One region of the Pseudoalteromonas sp. K222D genome, then DNA from elsewhere that is predicted to be linked to it. Evidence: predicted binding sites of a transcription regulator. Region 1 holds the regulator's gene; the other holds the start of a gene.
What was found. Region 1 encodes FliA, which starts transcription of late flagellar genes. Its sites were predicted from a motif close to CTAAAGNTNNNNNNNNNNNNGCCGATA; they were not measured.
Positions count from the first base shown of each region.

Region 1 (9,311 bases):
GTTAGACAAACGGCTTGCTTGCTCTTGATCAAGCACACCTTTTTTAATTGCTATTTGTTTTAGTTTTTCAGCATCCATACCTGCGCCATCATCTTTAATGGTAAGCAAAATATGATCCCCCTGCTGCGAAGCAGAAAGCGTAACGGTACCTGTTCTCGGTTTACCCGCAGCTTCACGATCATCTGGCATTTCTATACCATGATCAACCGAGTTACGTACTAAATGCACTAATGGATCGGCCAGTGCCTCAACTAGGTTTTTATCTAAATCGGTTTCTTCGCCAACCAGCAATAAATTAATATCTTTATTTAAGGTACGTGCTAAGTCGCGAACAACACGCGGAAAACGGCCAAATACTTTTTTGATTGGCTGCATTCGCGTTTTCATTACCGCGCCTTGCAAATCAGCTGTAACAACATCTAAGTTAGATATTGCTTTACTCATAGATTCACTTTCTGAACTGGTGGCTAAACTCACTAAACGATTACGTACTAATACAAGCTCGCCCACCATATTCATAATTTGATCAAGGCGTTTAGTATCAACCCTTACTGTTGTTTCAGCTTGTGCAGGCGGCGCTTTTTTAGCAACTGGCGCAGCGGTATTGGTATTAGCACTTGCTGCTACAACAGCCGCTTGTGGCTGCTTAACTTTATCAACTGCTACTGGTGAGGCTTTAACTACAGCTGCTTTAGGAGCCGTAACTTTATTTACAGGTGCAGGTGTTGCCGCGCTTTCTTTAGATTTTGGCGCCGCTCCCTTGCCATGCAGCTCATCTAGTAAAGCTTCAAACTCATCGTCACTTATTTCATCATCGTTAGTGCTAGCAGCCGGACTTTGAGCTGCTTGAGGTTTTGGAGTTTTATTTACCGCACCAAAACTTCCCACCCCGTGAAGCTCATCTAATAAGCTATCAAATTCATCGTCGGTAATATCGCCACTTAAGTCGCTGCTATTACTTAATGACTCTTTTATTGCAGGGCCTTTACCTTTGCCATGAAGTTCATCAAGTAAGTTTTCGAATTCATCTTCGCTAATTTCATCAATGTGCGCATCGTTTGCTGTAGCGTTTGTTGCTGCACTGGGTGCATCAAACAACTCATCAAATGCAAAAGGGTCATCATCTAAATTAGCATCTTGCGTTATTACTGGCGCAATAGTGTCACCACCAAGCTCTTCTTCTGTGGGGGGTAAACCTAATTTATGTAATATTTCGAGTAACTGAGGATCGGCAGGCTCTGGTTGCTCACGATTTTTAATCGTAGCAAACATTTCATTAATAGTATCAAGTGCTTGAAGTATAACATCCATTAGCTCAGAGTTAACTGTTCGCACTTTTTGGCGCAGTAAGTCAAACACGTTTTCTGCGCCATGGCAGGCATCTACCAGCTCTGACATCGCTAAAAAGCCCGCGCCACCTTTAACAGTGTGAAAGCCTCTAAAAATAGCGTTCAATAATTCAGTATCTTCTGGGTTATTTTCCAGTTCAACTAATTGTTCAGATAAAAGCTCAAGGATTTCTCCAGCTTCAACTAAAAAATCTTGTAATATATCTTCATCGACTTCAAAGCTCATGCAGTTACTCTCCTATTAGAAGCCCAAACTTGATAAAAGATCATCAACTTCGTCTTGATCAGATACAACATCATCACGCGATTCTTTATCAATAATAGGGCCTTCTGGGCCTGCTAATGCTTGTGCGGCAATCGAGTTTTCTGTTTTTTGTTGCTCTTGGTTATCGTTTTCATCTTGTGCTGCAAACGCAGTTAACAGATGAATTAAACTTTCTTCAACTTCGCGTACCAGCTCAATAACACGGCGAATTACTTGCCCGGTTAAATCCTGATAATCTTGAGCCATTAACACATTAGTCATTAATACTTGCAACTCATCGGTTTTAAGATGCGAGCTGTTCATAAATTTATCAATGCTATGACACAATGTTTTAAATTCACCAAGTTCAAGATCGCGGCTCATTAACCGATCCCAGGTTGGCTTGATATGCGAAATATCATCAGCTAATTGCTGGGCTAAAGGCAGGCTCGCTTCAACCGCATCCATGGTTTTGTTGGCGGCATTTTCTGTCATTTCTATGACATAGTTAAGTCGCTTTTTAGCATCCGGAATGGCATCAGTGGTTAAATCTGTTATGCGGGTGTCAAGCTCAAAACCCTTTAAAGACTCGTGCAACTGGCGCGTTAATTTACCTACTTCTGCAAACAAATATGATTGTTCTTGAGAAGCAGTTTCTAAAATTAACTGATCAGCTTTATGTTGCTCACCGTTTTCTAAAAAAGTGACCAGCTGACGTGCTTGCTCTAAAGTAATCTGAGGCGCAGCAGGTGCTGACATAAGCCTCTCCCCTTATTAACCTAAGCGTTCGAACACTTTTTCTAATTTAGTTTTTAATGTACCCGCAGTAAATGGCTTAACAATATAACCATTAACACCTGCTTGGGCTGCTGCAATAATTTGCTCTTTTTTAGCTTCTGCAGTAACCATTAAAACCGGAAGATGCTTTAATTTGTCATCTGCGCGTATTGCTCTTAACAAGTCAATACCTTGCATGCCCGGCATATTCCAATCTGTTACTACAAAGTCAAATGATTGATTTTGCAACATAGGTAAAGCAGTTGAGCCATCATCTGCTTCTAAAACATTGGTAAACCCTAAATCACGCAATAGGTTTTTAATAATACGTCTCATCGTTGAAAAGTCATCAACAACAAGAATTTTTATGTTTTTATCCAAAACATCCTCCAGTGAGGCCTAAACCTGTATTTACTTACTTCTAATTTATCCAGTCATTGATTTTTGCTTTTAGCTTAATCATCGCCTGACCATGTATCTGACTTACACGCGACTCACTTACATCGAGTATCTGTCCAATTTCTTTTAAATTCATTTCATCGTTATAGTACAACGAAAGCACCATTGCATCTCGCTCTGGTAGGGATTTAATTGCACTTAATAAAGATTCATTAAACCTTTCATTTTTAACATTATTAAAGGGTTTGTCTAGTGCTAAATCGTGCCCAACAGGTGTTATAACATCCTCATCAATACCTAAATCTTCTATTCCTAAGATTTTACTGGAATTAACATCGGTTAAAATATGATGATATTGCTCTAGTGTAATTTCAAGCTTTTGGGCAACTTCACTGTCTGTAGGTTCACGATTCAGGCTGCTTTCTAATGCTGAAATAGCTTCTATAACCTGGCGGCTTTTACGATGTACTGAGCGAGGAGCCCAGTCTCCACGGCGCATTTCATCAAGCATAGCGCCCCGAATACGAATACCCGCAAAGGTTTCAAAACTAGCGCCTTTAGTGGCATCAAAGTTTTTTGACGCCTCTATTAATCCTATCATTCCTGATTGAATTAAATCATCGAGTTGTACACTAGGGGGTAAACGAGCAATTAAATGACATGCTACTTTTTTTACTAATGAAGCATGCTTTTCAACAATCATATTTAAATTTTGTGTTGATTCATATCCCATAGCTCTATTCACCAATGTAGTCATAGTTAGCCGTTAACGAGTTTCTCAATGAAAAATTCTAAATGACCCGAAGGCTGGTTCGGTATTGGCCACTTTGTTATTCTTGTTGCTAATGTTTTAAAGGCAAGTGCAGCAGGAGAACTAGGAAACAGTTCAACAATTACTTTTTGACGACGTGTTGCTTTACGCATATTTTCATCATAAGGAACGGTTGCAACCAGCTCCATTGATATATCTAAAAATCGGTCTGTAACCTTTGATAGCTTTGCAAATAACTCTTGCCCTTCGCGTAATGAACGCACCATGTTGGCAACAATTTTAAATTTATACACGCCATGTTCGCGGCTTAATACTTTGATCAGTGCATAGGCATCGGTTATTGAAGTAGGCTCGTCACATACCACAACCAAAACATCTTGTGCAGCGCGAGAAAAACTCAGCACCATATCCGATATACCGGCAGCGGTATCAACAACTAATATATCAAAATCAGTATTGAGTTCGCTAAAAGCACGAATAAGCCCAGCATGTTCTGCAGGCGACAACTCAACCATACTTTGTGAACCCGAAGTCGCTGGTACTATTTTTATCCCAGCGGGGCCTTCTACTAGTATTTCATCAAGCTCACATTCGCCAGATAACACATGCGATAAATTACGCTCAACACGAAGTCCAAGCATTACATCACAATTGGCTAAACCCAAATCGGCATCAAGCACTAACACTCTATTGCCTTGCTGACCTAAAGCGATCGCAGTATTTAACGATACATTTGTTTTTCCAACGCCACCTTTACCGCCAGTGACGGCGATAACCTTAACGCCGTTATTATTATTTTTTCTCATTTTACGCAGGCCGCTTGCTTGATCTAATACTGTGTTAATCATACATCTCTACTGTGCTCGACGCCACTGATTGGTGTCGTGAATGTTGTACTTTTGTTCTCTTTAAATATAATTGCTCAGCTTTTTTCACTAGTTTTTCTGCATTTGCAACTCGAATATCTTCAGGTACTCGTTGACCATTAGTAAGATACCCTATTGGCAGGCGATTTTGAATCGCAATACTAATTATCTCGCCTAAACTTAATGATTCGTCGAGTTTAGTGAAAATACAACCGCTTAACTGTACTTTTTTAAAGTGTCTTACGGTTTCTTGTAACACATTTATTTGCGCAGTGGCACTTAATACTAAGTAATTACGAATATCCACACGCTGATTACGCATTAAGGTATTTAACTGCTCAGTTAAACGTAAATCACGTTGGCTCATACCTGCGGTATCTATAAGTACTAAGCGCTTGTTACGTAAATGATATAACACTTCAGCCAGTTCGTTCGCATCTTTAACTTGTTTAACCCCACAGCCAATAATACGGCCATATGTTGCAAGCTGCTCGTAAGCACCAATTCTGTAAGTATCGGTAGTAATTAGCGCTACTTTATCAGCACCATATTTTTGTGCACCTAATGCCGCGAGCTTAGCCACTGTAGTGGTTTTACCCACACCGGTTGGGCCAACTAATGCGTAAACACCACCTTGGCGCAAAATTTCGTTATTCGTGGTTTGCATCTGATCTTCAACCATAGTTAACAGCGCTTTCCAGCCCTGCTGACGCGGAACATCTTCAGGTACAAAACAAGCCATTTGCTCAGCAACTTCTTTATCGATTCCCATGCCTACTAAGCGGTCAATCATGCATGCGCGCGTTGGGTCACGGCGCGCCATATCTTGCTGCATTAAACCCGACACTTGGTGCTCTAATAACTGGCGAATTGCGTTCATTTCTTCACGCATTGTGCTCATTGCTTCACTTTCGGTATTTTTAGTCGTGTGTGTTTGCGCAACTGGCGTGTCTAATTCATCAAAATCACGGTCTAGGTCATCAAAACCTAAGCTGTCAGCTTGCGTTTGTGGGCGTGCTTGCGCAGCTTCTTCACGCGCAAACATATTTGTAGGGCGTTGTTTAGCGACCGGCTCTTGATAATGCTCTGAGGTATCTATACCTGATTGCGAAAACATTGAAGCCAATTCTGCTGAACGTGGACGCGGCGACTGGCGCTCTAATAGTGCTTGTAAGCTATCGGCTACCTTTGCTTGTGGCTCAGGTCTAGCACGCTGTGGCTCTGGTTTTACAAAGTTATGCATGCTTTGCGAGTGGGCAGAATGTGCCGTACGCTGCTGCAGCGGCGCACTTTGTTGTGGCGCGGCGGCTTTAGGGGCTGCTTTGTCATAATCAACCGCTGCGACAATTTCTACGCCGTTTGCGAGTTTTTTATTAGACATAATAACCGCATCAACACCTAGCTCATCTTTAACTTCTTTAAGTGCTGTGCGCATATCTTTAGCAAAAAAACGTTTAATCTTCATGGTTCAACCCCTTTAAAATCTTATTGTTGGCCTACTGAGCTAACAATCTTGATCTGCCTTTCGTCTGGTATCTCTTGATAAGACATCACTCGCAATCCTGGAATGGTGTACTTAACAAAACGAGATAACACAGTGCGTAACATTCCTGACGTTAACAGTATTGAAGGTTCACCGGCCATTTCTTGATTTTGATGCGCTTCGTTTAATGACACTTGAAGTCGCTCTGCAAGTCCTGGCTCTATTCCGGCACCTTCGTCGCCTGCATTTTGTAATGACTGATGCAACATCTGTTCCAACTCAGGCGCCAAGGTTATGACAGGGATTTCTGAAGACATACCCACCGCATCTTGAACTATTAATCGACGCAGTGAAATACGTACCGCAGCGGTTAAAACATCTGGGTCTTGGCTACGCGGGCCATACTCTACAAGGGTTTGTACTATTGAGCGCATATCGCGAATAGCTACACCTTCGTTTAATAAATTTTGTAAAACTTTAACTATGGTAGTTAATGGCAATACATCAGGCACCAAGCCTTCTACTAACCTTGGGTGACTTTTTGCTAGCATATCTAATAGGTTTTGTACTTCTTCGTGGCCTAATAATAACGCCGCATTATTGGTGAGTAATTGGCTAATATGAGTGGCAACCACAGTCGCCGAATCAACCACGGTATAACCAAGCGATTGCGCTTCATCTTTTTGATCAGGCTTGATCCACACCGCATCTAAACCAAAAGCCGGATCTTTAGTTTCAATCCCTTTTATAGGACCAAATACTTGCCCCGGATTAATTGCCAATTCATCGCCGTGTTTTAGTTCGCCTTCGCCACTTGATACGCCCATTAAGGTAATTCGGTATGCATTTGGGTCTAGCTCTAAGTTGTCGCGTATATGTACCGGGGGCACTAAAAAGCCTAATTCTTGAGAGAGCTTTTTACGCACGCCTTTAATGCGGTTTAGCAATTCACCACCTTGGGATTGATCAACCAATGGAATAAGTCGGTAACCTACCTCTAAACCAATTACATCAACCTGCTGCACATCGTCCCAGCCTAACTCTTTTTGCTCTTGCTTATTGGCAATGCCTGTACCTACTGCGCTGCCATTAGCGGTTTCCTCAGCAAGTACTGCTGCCGCTTTTAATTTGTTTTGTTGGGTGTAGTAAGCTAAATAACCTAATAATGCGCCCAAGCTTAAGAACGCTACGTGTGGCATACCAGGTACTAAACCCATAATAATTAAAATGCCTGAAGCAATAAATAACGACTTTTCGTTACCGAGTTGTTTCTTAAATTGATCGCCCATGTTGTGCGACTCATTTTGACGCGTTACAACAATAGCAGTACCAATAGAGAGTAATAATGAGGGAAGTTGTGCAACTAAGCCATCACCTATGGTAAGCAAGGTATAAATTTCCATGGCACTGCCAAAGCTTAAATCGTGTTGGATCATGCCAACAAATAAGCCACCAACAATATTAATAATTAATATAACAATACCGGCAATAGCATCGCCTTTTACAAATTTACTGGCACCATCCATAGAACCATAAAAGTCGGCTTCGCGGGTAACTTCTTCACGGCGCTCTCGGGCTTGCTCGGCGCTAATAAAGCCCGCATTCATGTCGGCATCAATTGCCATTTGTTTACCCGGCATAGCGTCAAGGGTAAAGCGCGCCGACACTTCAGAAATACGCCCAGCACCTTTAGTAATTACCACAAAGTTTATGATGATCAAGATTAAAAACACCACTAAACCTACTGCATAGTTCCCACCAATAACCACAGAGCCAAAGGCTTCAATTACTTTACCGGCAGAGTCACCACCATTGTGGCCCTCAAGTAATACTACTCGGGTGCTGGCAACGTTAAGTGCCAAACGCATAATAGTGGCGATTAGTAACACAGCCGGAAACATACCAAACTCAAGTGGTTTCATGGTGTATACAGTTACCAGTAACACCACCAAAGCAAGGGCAATATTAAAAGAAAATAATATATCAAGCAGGAACGGAGGAAGAGGTAAAATGACCATACCCAGCGCAGCAAGTACCATTAATGGTGTACCTACGCCTTTGGCATACTCTTTTTTATCTTTGTTAAGTTGTTGTAATACCGCTTTAAATCCCATAACCCTACAATTTCAAAAAATTGACACTACTTTGAAATTGCAATAACTATTCCAAGTTATAGGTTATTTAAATTAATACTGATAATCGTCAGGAATAGGCAGTTTTTTATTAAGTTTGGTGGGGCGTTTTCCGCGCCCTTTATTAAAGCGCTTAAGCTGAAACACATAAGCTAATACTTGCGCAACTGCGGTAAATAATTGATCCGGGATTTGCTCCCCCACTTCTGCAGTATGATAAAGTGCTCGAGTAAGCGATGGCGATTCTAAAATAGGCACTTCATTACCAATCGCTATTTTACGAATTTGCATTGCCATTTCATCAATTCCTTTGGCAACTACTATAGGTGCTCCGGCGCGTTCGGTGTCGTACTTTAAAGCCACAGAGTAATGGGTAGGGTTAGTTACAATAACATCGGCATCGGGCACATCTTGCATCATACGTTTTTGCGACATTTGCCGCTGGGTTTGCCTTATGCGCGCTTTTATTTGTGGGTCACCCTCTGAGTTTTTATACTCGTCTTTTACTTCTTGAAGGGTCATTTTAAGTTGTTTATTGTGGTTATAGCTTTGAAACGGCGCATCAATCGCAGCAATAATAATTAAGGTACAAGACAAGCCTAAAAACATCCAAGCCAATATTTCTAAGGCATGAATAATATTACCTGGGGCGCTTTCTACACTTAAGTGCAGTATTTCATCAAAAAAGGTATTAATTAAAAACACTGCAAAACTGGCAACTAAACCAAATTTTAACAGCGACTTTAACAGCTCCACCCCAGCTTGTGGGCCAAACATACGTTTAAAGCCTTTAGCAGGCGACATTTTACTGGCTTTAGGCGCAGCGGCTTGCCAGCTAAAATTAAAGCCACCTAACATGGTGTTACCAATAAAAGCAGCTAATACAATAATAAATACAAACATTGCCATAGGAAACATCAGCGCATCGGCCACTTCGCCCCATACAGCAAACATTTTGGTGGTATCGTAGGTTTCGTTACGGTTTAGGCTAAGCATTCTACCCATTACGTTATACAAACCTTTACCAATTTCGGGACCGTACATGAGCAACGAAATAGCCGAAAAAATAAGCACAAACATAGTACCCAACTCTTTGGATCGCGCTATTTGGCCTTTCTTTTTGGCATCCTCTATTTTTTTGGATGTGGGTTCTTCGGTTTTTTCTTGTCCAGAATCTTCAGACACAATAACCTCCTAAGGCGAGCAGCCCACTAATGAGCACATTAACTCGACCATTTTTAGCCACTGAAACTCAAACTGCGATACAAAGTTACCTAAGGTCGCCCAAA
Region 1 covers NZ_JAGGDL010000018.1:23,435-32,745, forward strand. Annotated here, with positions in the region: gene J5X91_RS10455 (chemotaxis protein CheA) at 1-1,575, opposite strand, end outside; gene J5X91_RS10460 (protein phosphatase CheZ) at 1,591-2,352, opposite strand; gene cheY (chemotaxis response regulator CheY) at 2,368-2,751, opposite strand; gene J5X91_RS10470 (RNA polymerase sigma factor FliA) at 2,792-3,502, opposite strand; gene J5X91_RS10475 (MinD/ParA family protein) at 3,529-4,389, opposite strand; gene flhF (flagellar biosynthesis protein FlhF) at 4,382-5,872, opposite strand; gene flhA (flagellar biosynthesis protein FlhA) at 5,893-8,004, opposite strand; gene flhB (flagellar biosynthesis protein FlhB) at 8,077-9,207, opposite strand; gene fliR (flagellar biosynthetic protein FliR) at 9,217-9,311, opposite strand, start outside.

Region 2 (9,311 bases), on a different contig from region 1:
CAATTAAATAATGTGCGTTGGGATGTTGCCGGGTGGGCATTATTTACCGGTAAGTTAAATGCCAATGTAAAATTTGGTGACCCACGTGAGCGCAGTGATATATCGGGTTATGCAGATGTGAGCTTTGGTTTATTTAATAAGCAAGTGAAAGTAACCAATGGATTAGTGCGCTCAACAGTTGAAAGAGCGATGCAACGCATACAACTTCCGTTACCTGTAACCGCTAAAGGTCGTGTGATCTTGGAATTGGCAGAGTATACATCGGGCGCACCTTATTGTGAGTCACTGCAAGGCGAGATAGCGAGCCCTAATATTGACGTACAAGGTTTGAACGGTTGGTTTAATATAGGCCCGCTTGGTGGTAACCTAAGCTGTAAATCGGGCGACATAGCCATACTTATCGACCCAGATAACACCTTAGGGCTTGAAGCTGATGCAACCCTAAAAGCTAATTTTGACTTTAAAGTATCAGGCTATGTAAAGCCCGATGCCACGTTGCCAAAAGATGTACATGATGCGGTTAAGTTTTTAGGTCGTCCAGATAATCAAGGCCGTTACCCGCTCAACTTTTAATGTTTAATATAAAGAGTTTTAATGCAATTACCCCAATTTACTGAGCAGCACGCTAAGCAGCTCAGCACATTTTTAGACACCCAGTCTCAAGCGATGACGCTAACGCAAAGCCAAGGTTATTTATTTGGCGTAATTTGCTCTCCTGAGCCTCTAGACGTACATGAGTGGATGGCAGCAATTTTGCCTAATACAGCTAATAATGTAGATGAAGAAATGCTATTTTTATTTATGGCGTTATACCATCAAATTAGTGAGCAAGTATTTGAAGTAGGCTATAAATTACCAGCACAATATAATTACGAATTTTGCAGTAATTGGAGCGCAGGTTTTGTAACGGCAACAACGTCATATACTCAAAAGTTATTAAGTTCAACCGCGTTAGAGGCAGAATATAAACAAGCCCTCGAAAGTGCTCAAGCCACATTAAGCTTTTTTGCACTTGATGGGCAAACCATTAGCCAAATAGCGTTACAAAACAGTATTGATGAGCAGTTACTTTGCCAGCAGCAATATGAGCTAATGGGCGACTTTGCGCTAGGCTTTGCAGAGCTAGTGGAAATAGTCGCGCTTAATAGTGGCTTGTACACAGATGAAGGCTGGGAAGAGTAGTTTAGGTGCAGTAATGAGTTGAGCTCAAAATATAGCCGTGAAATAAGTTTAAGCGCCTAGTTCTAATATAATATCAGTGCAGCCTTGCTTGCACTTAATCAGCCCTTTACCCGGCTCGCTGGTGGCTAAGTCGAGTGTTAAAACCCCATTACATTTTTCGCACTTTAGCGTTTTACCCTGCGTGAGTTTTTTAAGCATATTACGTTGCTGGTGAAATGAGTCGCTGGCTTTTTTATTTAATCCAGAAAAGTCCATTATTTACCTCGCATGTGTTCTAGTGAGCCGGATACTATTTTACATACAGTGTTTAAGCGCTCATCATAAAAATATAGGTTTAAGTCGCGCTCACGGCAGTAGCGTAAGTGAAATAATCTTATTGAGTCATCGGTAGTAAATGTTTTTTCGGTGTACTCACGCTCAGATTCAGACAGCGTTAACTGCGCACTAATTTTGTTTTTAGTCATACTGGCAGTAGGGCTGCGATTCACTTTGCTTGCATCACTTAAAAAGTCAATACCATCGTTAAATAACCGCTCACGAGGCTCTTTCACCAAAGGGTGATCGACTGTGAAAAAGGCGAGGACTACTATTACCAAAATAATAAATTTTTTCATAGTTGGGTAAACTTTGATCCAAATAACATAAAATGATGCTGCAGTGTAATAAAATGCATTTGAAAAGCAAGTAACTAAAGTGAATAAATTATTAGCGATCTATGCCAGTAATTTTAGCCAATATTGTTATAATAGCTAACAGCAGTTAGATATTTCTGAAATATCTGAAAGTATTCAAGTCTTGTTATAAATATTATACGTAATAAGTACGTTATTACACTATAAGGTAAACCTTGAATATAGCTGAATTTTTATTTCCAAGCGGTGTTGAGGAACTTCGATGGACAAACAAATTAAAGTAAAAAATATACCAGTTGAAGTAAAGATTCAAAAGCCGGATCTTAGCGGGCAACAGGATCGGTTTAATCCACGTAATCGTATTTACGTGCGTGCTGTTAATGGCTTGCACCAACTTCTTAGGCAGCGAATTGGCTTTTTAGGTCTGTTGGCATTTATGCTGCTACCTTGGATAAATTTTAATGGTGAGCAGGCCGTTTTATTTGATTTAATAGGTCAAAAATACAATATTTTTGGTTTAACTCTGTGGCCGCAAGACTTTACCATACTCGCCTTTATTTTTATGTTGGCCGCGTTTGCTTTGTTTTTGGTTACTACTTTTTATGGACGAGTGTGGTGTGGTTATACCTGCCCACAAACAGTGTGGACCTTTACCTTTATTTGGTTTGAAGAAAAGTTTGAAGGTACGGCAAATCAACGTAAAAAGCTCGACCAACGAGCAATGGACTTTGATAAGTTTTGGCGCAAAACCGCTAAGCACACCAGTTGGATTTTGTTTTCTTTATATACAGCAATTACATTTGTTGGTTACTTTACCCCTATTCGTGAGCTACTCCCTGACTTTGTTACCTTTAATGCCGGTAGCTATGCCTTAATGAGTATTATCTTTTTTGCTGCTTGTACATACGGCAATGCTGGGTGGATGCGCGAAATTATGTGTTTACATATTTGCCCATACTCACGTTTTCAGTCAGCCATGTTTGATAAAGATACCTATACAGTATCGTATGATGAAAAACGTGGTGAAAGCCGTGGCCCACGCTCGCGCAAAGTGGCACACCAAGATTTAGAAATAGGCGACTGTATTGACTGTAATTTATGCGTGCAAGTATGCCCAACCGGCATAGACATTCGTAATGGCTTACAAGCAGAGTGTATTAACTGTGGCGCTTGTATTGATGCATGTGATGGGGTGATGGATAAAATGAATTATCCACGCGGACTTATTTCTTATACCACTGAGCGAAACTTAGAAACGCCAGAGAATAAAACCAACCCATTGCGGGCAAAAATTATTGGCTATATAGTGATCCTGGTTATTTTAACCAGTGCCTTGGTTGCCAATATTGCGCTGCGTAAAACGATGGAATTTGATATTATTCGCGATCGTAATCAGTTATATAGGGTTGATTTTGAAGGGTTGGTAGAAAACACCTACACCTTAAAAGTGATCAACAAAGCGCAGTATGAGCAAACCTTTACAGTTAAAGTGCAAGGGCTCGATAACTTTAAGTACATAGGTAAACAAACGTTTAGGGTTAACGCAGGGCAATCGCACAATGTGCCTTTATCACTGGTTATGGATCCGTATGACTTAAAAGCGCCAATGACAGAATTTAACTTTGTGCTATCGCCGGTAGGCGAGCCCGACAATCAAATATCACAGTCGAGTAACTTTTTTAAAGCGCGGTAAAGTTTAACAAAAAGCGGGGTGTTCCCCGCTTTTATTTTATATAAGAAGTGTATGAGTAAATTTAGCTTTATTGATTTAACCCCAGATCTAATTCTTGATGCCATAGAAAGTGTTGGTATTTATGTTGAGTCTGGTTTATTGGCGTTAAATAGTTACGAAAATAGAGTGTATCAATTTGTAGCAGAAGGCGGAAAACGCTACGTTGTTAAGTTTTATCGTCCAGAGCGTTGGAGCGAGGAGCAAATACAAGAAGAGCATGACTTTGCTTTTGAGTTAGCAGAGGCCGAAGTACCGGTTGTTGCGCCAATGGAATATAACGGGCAAAGCTTATTTGAACACCAAGGCTATTTATTTACTTTATTTCCAAGTGTTGGCGGGCGTTTATTTGAAGTCGATAACTTAGATCAACTTGATGTACTAGGGCGCTTAATTGGCAGAATGCATCAAGTTGCTAAAACAAAACCATTTACACAAAGGCCCACCCTAACCTGCGAAGAGTACTTACATACAGCAAAAGTTCATCTGCAAAAAAGTAACTTAGTACCTATGGGATTAGAAACTGCTTTTTATACCATTTTAGATTTGGTTATTAAGCAGGCTCAAACACAGTATACCAATGTAAAAACGATACGTTTGCATGGGGATTGCCATGCTGGCAATATATTATGGGCAGGCGATGCGTTAATGTTTGTTGATTTAGATGATAGTCGCCAGGGGCCACCCATTCAGGATCTATGGATGATGCTAAGTGGCGATCGACAAACGCAGCTGTTACAGTTAGATACCTTAGTAACCGCCTATGAAGAATTTTGTGATTTTGATCACTCGCAGCTTAAGTTGATCGAACCACTTCGAGCTATGCGTATCATCCATTATATGGGGTGGGTTGCAAAACGATGGAGCGATCCGGCTTTTGTGCGGAACTTTTCATGGTTTGCAGATGACAAATACTGGGAGCAACAAATTTTAGCACTTAAAGAGCAGCTTGCCGCATTGCAAGAAGCACCGCTAAAATTATTGCCATAACATTTTATTCAAAAATATGTACAACGAGAGACTAATGCTTAAAAAATTAAAACTGAGCCTACTACTTCTTTGTCTACCTTTTGCAGCACTTGCAGCAAACTTTGAAGTAGGTAATCAATATACAGTTATCGATATCGAAAAAAGTACTACACCACAAGTTACCGAATACTTTTCGTTTTATTGCCCGCATTGTTTTAAATTTGAACCGGTTGCACACGCAATTGAAGAAAACCTACCTGCAGGTGCGGTGTTTATAAAAAATCACGTTAACTTTTTAGGCGGCGTGTCGCCACAAACACAAAGTAATTTGAGCCTAGCGTATTTAGTTGCTAAAAAGCACGGGCAAGCTGATACGATTACAGACAAGATTTTTAAAAGTATTCATGTTCAGCGCGCACCACTGACTGAAATTAAAGATTTAAAAAAATTATTAGATATAAATGGCATTAGTAGCGATACGTTTGATCAAGATATTGCCAGTATGCCAATTATTGCAGCTGAACAAGCAATGCAAGATAAACAAAATAAATACTCAAAATTAGGTGCGTTAACAGGCGTTCCTACTTTTATTGTAAACGACAAATATAAAATCAATCTAAATACCATCAAGAGCCAAGAAGAGCTTGATGAGTTAGTTTCATTTTTACTCGCACTATAAATTTTTGGAGCCATATAATAATGATAAAATTAGTTAAAGCAGGTTTACTTGCTGTATTACTACCTTTCGCTGCAACAAGTTTTGCAGCAACCTTTGAGGAAGGTGTACATTATGAGGTTGTGTCTGAGCGCGCAACTAAAAAACCAGAAGTGAAAGAGTTTTTCTCATTTTACTGTCCTGCGTGTAATAACATGGAGCCACTGGTAGCCGAGATTAAACCAATGCTCGATAAAGGCGTAAAGTTTAAAAAGAGCCATGTTGATTTTGTTGGCATACGCGATACCGAGCATCAACAAATGATCAGCCAAGCGTTAGCAACGGCTGAAGTGTTACCACAAAAAGATAAAATTATTGCGGCTATCTTTAGTCACATTCATACAAAGCGCGCAAATTTTAATGAATTAGCCGACGTAAAAGATGTGTTTGTAGCCCAAGGCGTTGATGGCGATAAGTTCGATAAGTTATTTAAAAGCTTTTCGGTACGTACATTAAGCTCAAAAATGAAGCGCGACCAAGATTACTTTAAAGAAAAAGGTGCATTGCGTGGCGTACCAACTTTTATTGTAAATGGTAAGTACAAACTACTTCTAGGTCGCGAATCGGGTATTAGCGAACCCGCAGATATCACAAATCTAATTAACTACTTGGCAAGCAAGTAAAGTTAACCCCATAAAAAAAGCTCCTTAGGAGCTTTTTTTATGGGTAATTTTTAACTGCTTATTTTAAGTATTCTTTTTTTGTAAAAATACACCCGACTCAATATGGTGCGTATAAGGGAACTGATCAAAAATCGCAAAGCGTTTAACTTCATGGGTGCGGGTTAAGTGATCAAGGTCGCGCTCTAGTGTCTCTGGGTTACACGAAATATAAATAATACTTTCGTAATTTGCTACTAAGTCACACGTTAGGGTATCCATACCGGCACGTGGCGGATCAACTAAAATGGTTTGGCAATTGTAGCTATTTAAATCTATACCTTCTAAACGAGAAAAACTGCGTTCGCCATTCATGGCTTGAGTAAACTCTTCGCTCGACATACGAATAATATCTAAATTGTCTACCTTGTTTTGCGCTATATTATACTGCGCTGAGTGTACCGACGACTTTGATATTTCGGTTGCTAGTACTTTATTAAACGAGCCCGCTAACGCAATAGAAAAGTTACCGTTACCACAATAAAGTTCAAGTAAATCATTTTTAAGTGGCTTACATAAGTCTTGCGCCCACTCTAGCATTTTAATATTTACTTTGGCATTTGGCTGGGTAAAGCTGTTTTCTACCTGCTGATATATTAGTTCTTGGCCATTCACGTTTAAGCGTTCGGTAACGTAGTCATCACCAAGCATTTCTTTTTGTTTGCGGGCACGGCCAATAAAGTCAATTTTATACTTACTGCTTAACTTTTCTTTAAGCGCGTTAATTTCACTCAGCCAATGCTCATCAAGTGGCTTGTGATATAACAGACTCACTAAAATCTCACCGCTTAGCGTAGATAAGTAATCAATCTGAAATAGTTTACGACGCAAAATTTCACACGACTTTAAATTATCAATCATTACTTGCATCACTTCACCTACCAAAGGAGCGGCAGGGTCAAAGCTATCAACGCGAATTTTGTCTTTAGTTTGTTGATCAAACATTATATGAAACAGATCGTCACCATCGTGCCATACTCTAAACTCAGCGCGTTGGCGGTAGTTAATCGGCTCTGAGCTAAATACCTCAAGTTTATCCACACCAAAACGTTGAAATTGGGCAGCAATACGCTGTTCTTTTTCGCTTAACTGCGCATCGTACTGTGAGGTGTCTATTTTAATAACTGCCATTAACGCTATAACCTTATCTTTGAGAGCTGTTTATCGGCGCTATTGTAGGGAGCGAGATGTATTTGTCTAGTTTTGATGAAATATATATTGGTTTTTTTTTGAGCATCTAGCTACAGAAATAACTTACAGTGCCGATAAGTAAGGCAAGCATAGATAGGAGTCGGATCATGAAAATCGGTAACTTTGGCTTTGTTCCAAACCACAATATTAATAAATACGGTAATAAAGGGGCTTTACAGCAACCTACAATACAGTCGCCTCAAGATAACTATCAGCAGCGCGGTAAAGAACTTGCTGCCAAAGTGCTCGGTGACAAAATGGCTCAAGCTCTTGGCTTACCGATAAGCGAGCCGAAAAAAGATAAACCGCTTTTTGATTTTGATGAAATCGTTAAAAACGTTTTAGACTTCGTTACCAGTGCAGTACGTAAAGCAAAAGCCAATGGTGCCGACGATGAAAAACTCAAAGGTATGTTAGGTGATGCTCGAAAAGGTGTGCAAATAGGGATTGATGACGCGGTTGATGAATTAAAAGGCAATGGCGTGTTTAACGACGATATCGCACAGGGTATTAATAAATCTAAAGAAGGCATATTTAATGGCCTGGACAAATTTGAAGACGATTTATTTAATCCTAAACCCGCCAGTGTCTCTGTTAGCCAAGCTCAGTATGCAAGTTTAAGTAACAAAGCAGAATATAAATTTACTACCGCCGAAGGAGACGAAGTGAGTATTAGTTTTGCTGATGCTTATGAGTCACAATCAGCCAGTCGTTATCAGCAAAATGGGAATAGTGAATCTTTTGTAAGTGAGTCGTCGCAGTCTCGTGAGTTGTCATTTTCTATGTCGGTTAATGGCGATTTAAATGAGAATGAACAAAAGGCGATTAATGAGCTAATGGCTGACTTACAAAGTGTAAGTAGCACCTTTTTCAGTGGTGACTTAGATAAAGCATTTGAAGAGGCGCAAGCACTAAGCTTAGGCAACGAACAGCTGGTGGCTTTTTCAATGGATTTACGACAAACCAAAACAGTCGCTACAGTTAAAGGTTACGAAGAGTACAAGCCAGTTCCTGAAAAAGCAGTAGCTGATAAATTAGCGCCGTTTAACGACGACTTAAAAGCTGTGTTTAATAAAGCCACAGAGCTGGGCATACAAAACCAGTTATCGGGTATTGTGCAGTGGTTAAATCAAGATCAAGCAGAAATAGATAAATTGGTAGATTACACCAAAGCTATGTTCGAAAACCTTAATCAATTAAATGCAGCAACGGACGAGCTAGCCAATCAACAATAGTTGTACCACTAAACTACTTTCTTTTATAAAAATCACATGGCAAACTGCCGTTCTTAACTTAGAGTAAGGACAGTAGTTTGTCAGCGCACATAATGGTTTTTGATTCAGGTATTGGTGGTACTACGGTACTTGAACATATTCAGCAAAGTATTCCAGATGCGCAATACAGCTATTTTATGGATAATGCGCTATTGCCATACGGCGCTCAGTCACAGCAAACGATTATTAACCGCTTATGCGCACTCATTCACTTTATTAACCAGCAAGCGCTTAATGTAGATTTAATTGTTATTGCATGTAACACCGCCTCTACTTCTGCGCTTGGGGCAGTGCGCCAAATTACTACTATTCCTATAGTGGGGGTGGTACCGGCGATAAAACCTGCTGCGCAACTTACACAATCTAAACATATCGGCCTACTGGCAACTCCAGCAACTATATCAAGTCCCTATACGCGCACACTCATACAAGAACATACCAACAATATAGCAGTTAGCTTATATAGTAGCGTTGAACTAGTTACTTTAGCCGAGCGTCTGTTTTTTGAACAAAGTTTAGATACAACTAAACTACACCAAGAACTCGATCGTTTAAACATAGATCAGTCTATAGATGTATTAGTATTAGGCTGTACGCATTTTCCTATTTTGGCAGAGCCGATTAGTCAGTACTTTAATAGGAAAGTGCAGCTACTTGATTCAGGTGCAGCGATTGCTAAGCGAGTTCATTACTTAATTAGCCAGCTTAATTTAACGAATAACAATATTGCAGATACAAAAAAGCCGCTGCAATATTATGCAACGGCTAGTGTGAGTAGTAAGTTAGCTGTAAAGCTAGTTACACTGATTGATCCGGCTCAGAACGAAGAGCGTTAGAATCATCTTCTTGTTTTTGTTTTGCTTCACGTACCTTTAAGGTACGTTGTTGGAACTCGCTATCGTTTAACTGCGCTATTGCATTGTCGGCATCAGCTTGCGCCATTTCAACAAAACCAAAGCC
Region 2 covers NZ_JAGGDL010000048.1:961-10,271, reverse strand. Annotated here, with positions in the region: gene J5X91_RS16185 (type II secretion system protein N) at 1-573, shown strand, start outside; gene J5X91_RS16180 (UPF0149 family protein) at 595-1,182, shown strand; gene J5X91_RS16175 (hypothetical protein) at 1,231-1,437, opposite strand; gene J5X91_RS16170 (hypothetical protein) at 1,437-1,796, opposite strand; gene ccoG (cytochrome c oxidase accessory protein CcoG) at 2,077-3,507, shown strand; gene J5X91_RS16160 (serine/threonine protein kinase) at 3,559-4,533, shown strand; gene J5X91_RS16155 (thiol:disulfide interchange protein DsbA/DsbL) at 4,568-5,191, shown strand; gene J5X91_RS16150 (thiol:disulfide interchange protein DsbA/DsbL) at 5,212-5,850, shown strand; gene trmA (tRNA (uridine(54)-C5)-methyltransferase TrmA) at 5,914-7,017, opposite strand; gene J5X91_RS16140 (DUF5610 domain-containing protein) at 7,185-8,312, shown strand; gene murI (glutamate racemase) at 8,390-9,187, shown strand; gene J5X91_RS16130 (RNA-binding protein) at 9,150-9,311, opposite strand, start outside.
Region 2: the regulator FliA is predicted to act here: its motif matches at 7,128-7,154, upstream of J5X91_RS16140 (DUF5610 domain-containing protein).